DNA from 2 places in the Synechococcus sp. W60.1 genome. Region 1 is predicted to be linked to the other one. Evidence: predicted binding sites of a transcription regulator. Region 1 holds the regulator's gene; the other holds the start of a gene.
The links. Region 1 encodes HrcA, which represses chaperone genes, less so after heat shock. Its sites were predicted from a motif close to TTAGCACTCNNNNNNNNNGAGTGCTAA; they were not measured.

Region 2: a site for HrcA is predicted at 2,771-2,797, ahead of groES (co-chaperone GroES). Genes of this name have one in related genera too.

The regions. Positions count from the first base shown of each region.
Region 1 is NZ_JANSHL010000007.1:35,069-39,623, reverse strand. It holds gene NW805_RS08000 (endonuclease MutS2) at 1-394, shown strand, start outside; gene NW805_RS07995 (hypothetical protein) at 490-744, opposite strand; gene NW805_RS07990 (urease subunit beta) at 867-1,295, opposite strand; gene NW805_RS07985 (urease subunit gamma) at 1,345-1,647, opposite strand; gene hrcA (heat-inducible transcriptional repressor HrcA) at 2,007-3,158, shown strand; gene tilS (tRNA lysidine(34) synthetase TilS) at 3,212-4,246, shown strand.
Region 2 is NZ_JANSHL010000002.1:339,522-344,076, reverse strand. It holds gene NW805_RS03670 (DUF429 domain-containing protein) at 1-315, opposite strand, end outside; gene groL (chaperonin GroEL) at 654-2,288, opposite strand; gene groES (co-chaperone GroES) at 2,379-2,690, opposite strand; gene NW805_RS03655 (PhzF family phenazine biosynthesis protein) at 2,917-3,747, shown strand; gene NW805_RS03650 (apocytochrome f) at 3,909-4,555, opposite strand, start outside.

The DNA of each region.
Region 1 (4,555 bases):
CATCGAAGGAGATGTATATGTAGTGCGCAGCGGCATCCTCAAATTCACAGTGCCACGGGGGCAGTTGGATCCCATTGACGAACACCAGGCCAAGCAGCGCCAACGCCCCAAAGCCCCACCTCCCTCCCCTGCAGCCACCGCTCCCCTGAACCTGCGCACCAGCCAGAACACCCTCGATCTGAGGGGGAAAACCGTTGCTGATGCTGAGGCCATTCTGGAACAGCACTTTGCCCAAGCTCCTCCCGGCCCGGTTTGGATCATCCACGGCCACGGCACAGGGCGCCTGAAAGCCGGCGTCCAGGCTTATCTCCAAAATCACCCGCGCGTTCAGCGTTTTTCAGCCGCTGATCCCCAAGACGGCGGTACTGGAGTGACCGTGGCTCATTTACAGTGAGGCTTGTACAGTGAGGCTTGCCAGTGCCAGAAGGGAGTAGGGGTGGTCGCGTTGGCATTCTCGAGTCGGAGACCGGACAAGTGCCGGGCAATGTCTCAAGCTTGACTGTGGAGCACTGCCGCTGCTGAGCTGACGGGCTGGGATCCCTTCTGTTGCCGCTGGCTTTGCCAGAGCCAGTAGCCCCGCACCAGTTGGCTATCCCCAATGAGCTTCAACATCACCGCCACCGTTGCACCTGTCCAACTGAGAGGCCCAAAGGCGGCGCCTGCTGCTGCCAACAGCGCCAACCCAGAAAGATTTAGCCCCAAGCCTTGCACCCACATCCACAAGACAGTCTCGCGCTCTGACATCTGTCAGCTCCTAGAGGAGAAATAGGATAGCCCTACTGTCCTGAATCTGAGCAGAGACGGGGATGGGGTTGAGCCTTGACACCGCTGCCCAAAGCTGCACACTTGAGGGGGGCATATTCCCCCTACGGATGGGCTGCTTTACCCAGCCACTCCTGCAATCGGGCCAGAGCCAGCCGCTTCTGGGCAGCGGAGCGTATCGTGCCCTCCGTGAGCCGATTGAAGCCATGCACCAACCCCTTGCCCCCCAAAGCCACCAGCGTTACCCGATGGGTTTGCCCTGGCTCAAAACGCACTGCGTTGCCGGAAGGGATGTTGAGGCGCATGCCAAAGCTGGCGGCGCGATCGAAAACCAGGGCTCGGTTCACCTCAAAAAAGTGAAAATGGGATCCCACCTGAATGGGCCGATCCCCTCGGTTGGTAACCTCCAGGGTCACGGTGGCCCGTCCGACGTTGGCTTGGATGGGATCCTCTGCCAGCAACAGTTCCCCTGGGATTAGGGCTGGCTCCGCGTTGGCGCCAGGCGTGGTTTTGGATTTGCGGCCAGAGGGCATGGGGACAACCTCCTGAAGTTTTTCGGTCTTTGGAGCATCTGGGGGATCCCTAGCGAATGGGGTGGTGTAGGGTAACCAGCTTGGTTCCGTCGGGAAAGGTGGCTTCCACTTGGATTTCGGGGATCATCTCTGGGATCCCGGGCATTACGTCCTCGCGGGTCAGCCACGTCAGCCCCTCGCTCATCAATTGGGCGACTGTTTTCCCCTCCCGCGCCCCTTCCAAGACTGCTGCGCTCAAGTAGGCCACTGCCTCAGGGTAATTGAGTTTGAGGCCCCGCTGCCGCCGATCCCGAGCCAACTGGGCAGCCAGGTAGATCAACAACTTGTCTTTCTCCTGGGGGGATAAGTACATGGGGCAACCTCAAAGATACAAAAGGATACAGGGGGGACAGCAGCAGGCCCAGTTGGCCTAGAGTTGACTCAACTTTATATCACCTCTGGGCAAAAAAAGGGGTCTAGGCTAGAGGGGATTTCCCTTTCTCCTGCACAACCCACAGCCTCAACCTCTTTCGGAATTGGGTGTTGTGACTCCCTTCCTGGGCAACCCGTCATGAAAGAGTAACAATAGATGCATACAGATGTATTTAGACGCGAAAGTTTGTCTAGATTCGTATCTCAACCCTGAGTTGGTCTATCCTGGAGCAATTTACCGGCTCTGTTTAGCACTTCCCTTTAGATAGATAGGTGTTGACTGGGTTCTTTTGATCGGCTATGAAACTCGAACTGACTCCCCGCCAGCGGAAGATTCTCTGGGCGACGGTGCGCAGCTACATTGCGACGGCTGAACCTGTCGGTTCCAAAACCTTGGCCCAGTCCTATAACTTTGGGGTGAGCACGGCCACCATTCGCAACGACTTGGCCACCCTTGAGCAGGTGGGGTTACTGTTTCAGCCCCACACCTCTGCGGGTCGGGTTCCCTCCGACTTTGGCTATCGGGTTTATGTCAACGATTTGTTGACCTCCGCCAACAGCGGTGGGATCCCTCACGATGCTCCTCAGCCGGATCCCCATCCTGCCCTGCAACAGTTGATGGATCAGCTTGGCCGTGAGCTGGGAGATGACTTGGACAGTCTCCTACAAAGGGTGGCCCAGCTTTTGGCCCATCTGAGCGGTTGCATTGCTCTTATCACCCCTCCTCAGGGGCCGGTGGTAGCCATTCATCATGTGCAGTTGGTGTCGGTAGCGCCAGGGCGGGTGATGGTGTTGGTGGTGACCGACTCTTATCAAACCCATTCGGCTCTGGTCAGCCCCCCCGACTGGCCCAGCGACTCCCGCGAGGATTTGGAAGATGAACTGCAATTGCTCAGCAACTTTCTCACCCTGAAGCTGCGGGGCAAAACCTTTGCCGAGCTGCAAGATCTGAGCTGGCTAAAACTGGATGAAGAATTTCGTACCTACAGCCATTGGCTGCAGCAACTGCTGCGCTCGGTGGTGCAACGGTATCTGCAGCCCTCGCTGGGACAGGTGTTCAGTGCCGGCATGGCCGAGTTGATGCGTCAGCCGGAGTTTTCCCAGGCCCGGCAGGTGCAGGCAGTGATGCAGTTGATCGAGGAGGGAGCCAAGCAACTTCAGGGGATGATCGGGCTCCATTTTGCCGATGGGGGTTTGCCCTCTCTGCCGAGCTCAACGGAGATGGATCAGGAGTCGGGACAGTCTGCCCGCAAGACCCCGATGATCATCTACATTGGCAGCGAGAATCCACTGGAGTCTCTGCACCACTGTACGGTTATCACCTCCACTTACCACCGTCGCTCAGCTCCTCTGGGTACGGTCACCTTGCTGGGGCCGACCCGAATGGCCTACGAGCGCAGCATTGCTGCTGTGCAGGCGGTGGCCTCTCATCTGACCCGAGCTCTTGCCTAAGGGATCCCATAGCGGCAGGTAGGGTCTGGGTTGTACGTGAGCAATAGCAAGCTGTGGCCAGGCTCTCTCCTCTCCACCTGCGGGTACAGTGCGCCATTCGGCAGCAGCAACTTCTTCACCCTGGCCAGCGACTGCTGGTGGCTTTTTCGGGCGGGCAAGATTCTTTTTGCCTGCTCCAGATCTTGCGGGATTTGCAGCCTCGCTGGGGCTGGCAGATATTTGTTCTGCATTGTGATCACCGCTGGTCGGCAGATGAAACGGAGTGTGCCCGCTTTTTGCAGGGGTGGCTGCAGCAGCAGGGACTACCTCATGCTGTTGAGACTGCGGATCCCATCCGCCGAGATGAGGCAGGGGCCAGGGCTTGGCGCTACCAACAACTGGACAAATGGGCCCGCATCTGGGATTGCAGCGCCGTGGTGATGGGGCATACGGCCAGCGACCGGGCCGAGACATTTTTATGGAACTTGCTGCGGACAGGAGCCGCCGGGCTGAGCAGCCTAGATTGGCAGCGTCGCCTGGACGACCGGGATCCCACCTCTGCCCAGGTGGTGCGACCCCTGCTGGGTCTATACCGTTGGGAAACCGAACAATTTTGCCAGCAGCACCAATTGCCGGTCTGGCCGGATCGCAGCAACCAAGATCTGGCCCATTGCCGCAACCGTCTCCGCCTGGAGGTGATGCCCTACTTGAAGCAGCACTTTAATCCGCAACTGGAAGCGGCCCTGAATCGGGCTGCCACGCTGCTCCAAGCAGAACATGAGCTGGTGGTAGCCCAAGCAGCTCAGCTATGGCAGCAGGTGTATGAGCCCGCTTTGCCAGGGCTGCGACGGGATCCCTTGCGGGCTGCCCCCTTGGCTCTGCAGCGGCAGGTAATGTTCCAGTTTTTGTCCCTGGTGTTGCCCCACCACCCCACCTTTGAACAGGTAGAAGCCGGGATCCAGCTCTTAAAAGCAGACCGAGGCAGCCGTAGCCCCGATTATCCAGGTGGGCACTGGCTGGAAGTGAAAGGGGATCACTTGGTTTGTTTCCATATAATTGTTTCCATTAATTCCACTTCCCCGAAGGGAAGCGACTCCCCCCGATTATAACCCTTGCCCAGAGGTCTTGTTTTCGGCTGCAATTTCCCCTTGTTTTTCTCCGCCGAGGGGCCTGAAACCCTTGCCCAGAGCGGGATCGACCGGGTCAACGGAAGAATCAGGGTTTGAGGTTTGTCGCCGACCCTGTCGCTAACCATGTTGGTGTAGAAATTAACATGGATCCTGGGGTCGCTGCCTGGATAGGTTGGGGGCTTGGGCCAGCCCTGGGCAATGGGGCTTGCTGGTGGCGTCCGTAGAACAGAGTCTATGAGAGAATCTCTCGGCCCAACCGTGGGAAAAGTGTCGAGCATGTTAAAAGTA
Region 2 (4,555 bases), on a different contig from region 1:
CCGGCGGTTGGCCGGGTGGGCCCCGGCTGCGTAGGCGCGAAACACCTGGTTCAGTTCTGCCTCGGCCCGCCGTTGTCCTGTGAGGTTGGGAACCCGCAAGGGCGCATCCACCGCCACCAAGCAGGGATCCCCTCCCGCCTGAGCTTGAATGTAGTCCAGGATCTCCTCATCCGTTTGGAGAATGCGGCTATCCACCAGATGGCCTGTCAAGTTCTGCCTGCCGGGATCCCCGAGCTGGACTCGCAGCGTGGCCAGACCGGAAGGGTTGCGGGTTGACCAGGCCAGATCCAGGCCAATGCAGATCAACTGAGCCACACCGCCTTCCCCTTCTCTTCAAGTTGGACAGAATCAGAGTCGTTATCAAAAAACCAGTTTGAGGCAGTTCCCGATTGCATGGCTCTAGCGCCCTCACCCCCAGCCCCTCTCCCAAAGGTAGAGGGGGATCAACGTCACAGACAGTTGCGCTGCTGTTGCATGGGTATTGGGAATGATCCCGCCAGCTCGCCTGTCTTGATAAAAAATAAAAATCCATAAAAAAGGGATCCCACCAGGGGATCCCGAAAGATTCATCCAAGATGCTCAGCCCGGAAGCGGAGTGCCCCCAAACTCTTCGGTGAGCCTAAGGGATCCGCCTCCCTGTGGCAATCAACAGATCAGTAGTCGTAGTCACTCATGCCGCTGCCGCTGCTTGCCGGTGTGTTGGTTTTGGGCTCCGGCTTGTCCACCACGATCGCTTCAGTGGTCAGCACCATCCCCGCAATGGAAGCAGCGTTTTGCAGGGCAGAACGGGTAACCTTGGCCGGGTCTACAATGCCCGCCTCGAACATATCCACGAAGGCGTCGTTCTGAGCATCGTAGCCGGTGTTGAAGGGCTTATCTTTCACCCGCTCCAGCACAATGGAGCCGTTTTGGCCGGCGTTCTCAGCAATGCGGCGCAGCGGAGCGCCCAGAGCGCGGGCGACCAGGTTGGCCCCCACCAGTTCATCGCCGGACAGATTGGCTTGCGCCCACTCGGTTACCACTGGGATCAGGTGTGCCAAGGTGGTACCGCCGCCGGGAACGATCCCTTCTTCTACCGCCGCTTTGGTGGCGTTGATGGCATCTTCCAGGCGCAACTTGCGGTCTTTCATCTCGGTTTCAGTGGCCGCACCCACTTTGATCACCGCTACACCGCCGGAGAGCTTGGCCAGGCGCTCTTGCAGTTTTTCTTTGTCGTAGGTGGAGTCGGTTTCCTCAATTTGACGGCGAATTTGCTCGCAACGGGCTTTCACAGCCGCTTCGTTGCCTTCCGCCACGATGGTGGTATTGTCTTTGGTTACCGTGACGCGACGGGCAGTGCCGAAGGAATCGAGGCGAGCGTTCTCCAGCTTCAGGCCGCGCTCTTCGCTGATCACCTCACCGCCGGTCAGGATGGCGATGTCTTCCAGCATGGCCTTGCGGCGATCCCCGAAGCCAGGGGCTTTTACCGCTACCACGCTCAGCACACCCCGCAGCTTGTTCACCACCAGGGTAGCCAGCGCTTCTTTCTCGATGTCTTCGGCGATGATCAGCAGAGGACGACCGGCGCGGGCCACCTGCTCCAGAACCGGTACCAGGTCTTGCACCAGGGTGATCTTCTTATCGGTGATGAGGATGTAGGGGTTTTCCAGAACCGCTTCCATCCGCTCGGTATCGGTGACGAAGTAAGGGGAGATGTAGCCCTTGTCGAAGCGCATCCCTTCCGTCACTTCCAGCTCGGTGGTCATGGACTTGCCTTCTTCCAGGGAGATCACCCCTTCGCGGCCCACCTTGTCCATGGCCTCGGCAATCATACGGCCCACTTCTTCATCGTTACCGGCGGAAATGGCCGCCACCTGGGCAATGGCTTTGGAATCTTCGACCGGGCGGGCATGTTCGGCGATTTTGTCTACCAAAAACTTCACCGCCTTGTCGATCCCCCGCTTTAGGGCAATCGGGTTGGCGCCGGCAGCCACGTTTTTCAGACCTTCTTTCACCATGGCGTGAGCCAAGACCGTGGCCGTGGTGGTGCCATCCCCAGCCGTGTCATTGGTCTTGGAAGCCGCCTGCCGGATCAAGGAAACGCCTGTGTTCTCAATGTGGTCTTCCAGCTCGATTTCTTTGGCAATGGTTACCCCATCGTTGATGATTTGGGGAGCGCCAAACTTCTTCTCCAGCACGACGTTGCGCCCTTTGGGGCCCAGGGTAACGGCTACGGCTTCTGCCAAAATATCCATGCCGTGCTCTAGAGCGCGGCGGGCTTCTTCACTGAAGATGATTGATTTGGCCATAGTCAACCTCTCCGATGCAAATGCAGGTAAGGGTGAAACAGAATCTCAGGGGTTCAATCGGTCGTTGAACTGCTGCTGAATCACTGACCACTACTGAACAATGGCGAGAATGTCCCGCTCGGCCAACAGCACATATTCGTCGCTGCCCAGCTTGACCTCGGTTCCGGCGTACTTGGAGTAGAGCACTTTGTCGCCGGCTTTCAGTTCCATCGGGATCAGCTTGCCGTCGTCATTGCGCTTGCCAGGGCCAACAGCAACCACTTCCCCCACCTGGGGCTTTTCCTTGGCAGTGTCCGGCAAGAAGATCCCACCTGCGGTTTTCTCATCTTGCTGAGCGATTTTGACCAGCACGCGGTCGCCCAGCGGCTTCAGGGTAGAGACGTTAAGAGCTACTGCAGCCATGACGAATGTCCTCCGTGATCCTAAAGCACGAAGCTGAAGTTTTCATTTCCATTAGTTCCACTTCCCCGAAGGGAAGCGACTTAGCACTCTCGACTTACGAGTGCTAGTTTATCAGCCAACTTTCTGGCCTGACAATAGCCTTTGTCAGCGGGATCCCGCTTTTGGCAGGTGCGGTCGGGGTGCGGATCCCCCTACTTTGGGGTCTGCTGTGGGATCATGACCTGAGTTGGGCTGGGTTGAGAACGTGCGGATCCCGTTTTTTCAGGTGGATGCATTTACGGCGGTGCCTTTCGGCGGCAATCCGGCAGCGGTGTGTCTGCTGCCCCAGGAGTTGCCAGAGGCGCTGATGCAAGCCATTGCGGCGGAGAACAATGTATCGGAGACGGCTTTTTTACTTCCCCAGGGATCCCAGGGCGAGGTTCCCCACTATGGGCTGCGCTGGTTTACGCCGACGACGGAGGTGGATCTCTGTGGCCACGCCACCTTGGCCAGCGCCTATGTGCTGTTGACGGAGGTGCATCCCCAGGCGGAGAGGGTAGCCTTTTCCACCCGCAGTGGCCTGTTGCAGGTGCGGCGGCAGGGGGATCGCCTGGCCATGGATTTTCCTGCTCGCAGTCCGGAACCTTGGCCAGAAGCCAAAGAGCAAGTAGCAGCAGCTTTAGGGATCCCACCCGTGGAGCTATACCGGGGGGACATGGGGGTAGCGGTGCTGGCTTCGGCGGGACAGGTGCAGCAGGTGCAACCGGATCTGGCCCAGGTTCAAGCACTCCCCGTTCCGGGGTTGATCGTCACAGCCTCTGGGGCGGCTCTGGGGAATGGGCCGGATTTTGTCTGCCGCGTTTTTGCCCCTCGGCTGGGGATCCCGGAGGATCCGGTGACGGGATCCGCCCAGTGTCTTTTGATGCCCTATTGGGCCAAACGCCTGGGCCGACTTGATTTGAAGGCTCACCAGCTCTCGGCCCGCGGGGGCGAGCTGTGGTGCCGAGATCGAGGCTCACGGGTGGAGATTGCTGGGCAAGCGGTGCTGGTGATCAGAGGAGAGCTGAGGCTGCCTTAGAACCGTTGTCGACTAGGGTGCTAGCGGCAGGGAACAAGGCCTCCGGCCCGCTAGGGCGAGCAGTTGAAATAGATGGTAATAAAAACCACGACTGCTATCAGCCCTACAGAACAAAAAACACCTCGGATACCTCCGAGGTGCAGGCCAGGAAAGAGCTTGAGCTAGCCAAGGATTTCGGCGGCTTGAATGAGCTCCACCTGCTTTTTCTTCAGCACCAACAGCACCTGGGTAATGGTAATGGCTGCCAGGAAGGCCACCAGCCATTTCACCCGCTCCGGGCTTTGCAGCACCAGATCCCGCTCCACCTGGCCAAAGCCGCCCACATTGGGATTGTTGGTGACGGGATCCCCTTCTTTGACGCTGTCTCCAACAGCAACCACCAGTTCCGGCCCAGGCGGCACCACCAGGTTTTGGATCCCGCTTTCGGTCTCGAAGCTGAGAACTCTCGTGCCCGGCAGCTCGTATTCTGGGGGCACCAGGCTGGCCAATTCAGCCGGCAGATCGCTGATATCGGAGTTGAGGGTGGCGATGTTGACTAGACGCCCGGTGGCCGGAGCGCGGAAAACGTTGTTGTTGCTGAGGCTGCCGTCGGGGTTAAGCTGACCGCGACCTCGGTTGGCCCCGATGTAAACGCGATACTTCATGAAGGCCACCGAGGGATCCTCTTTCGGGTCAGGGGCCACCACCGGGAAGACGATTTCTTGATGCTGCTCGCCCGGCAAAGGCCCGACCAAGAGGATATTGGGCTTCGCGTCGCTGTAGGGGGTGATGTAGGTCTCGGCGGTTTCCTGCCGCTGTTCCTCGGTCA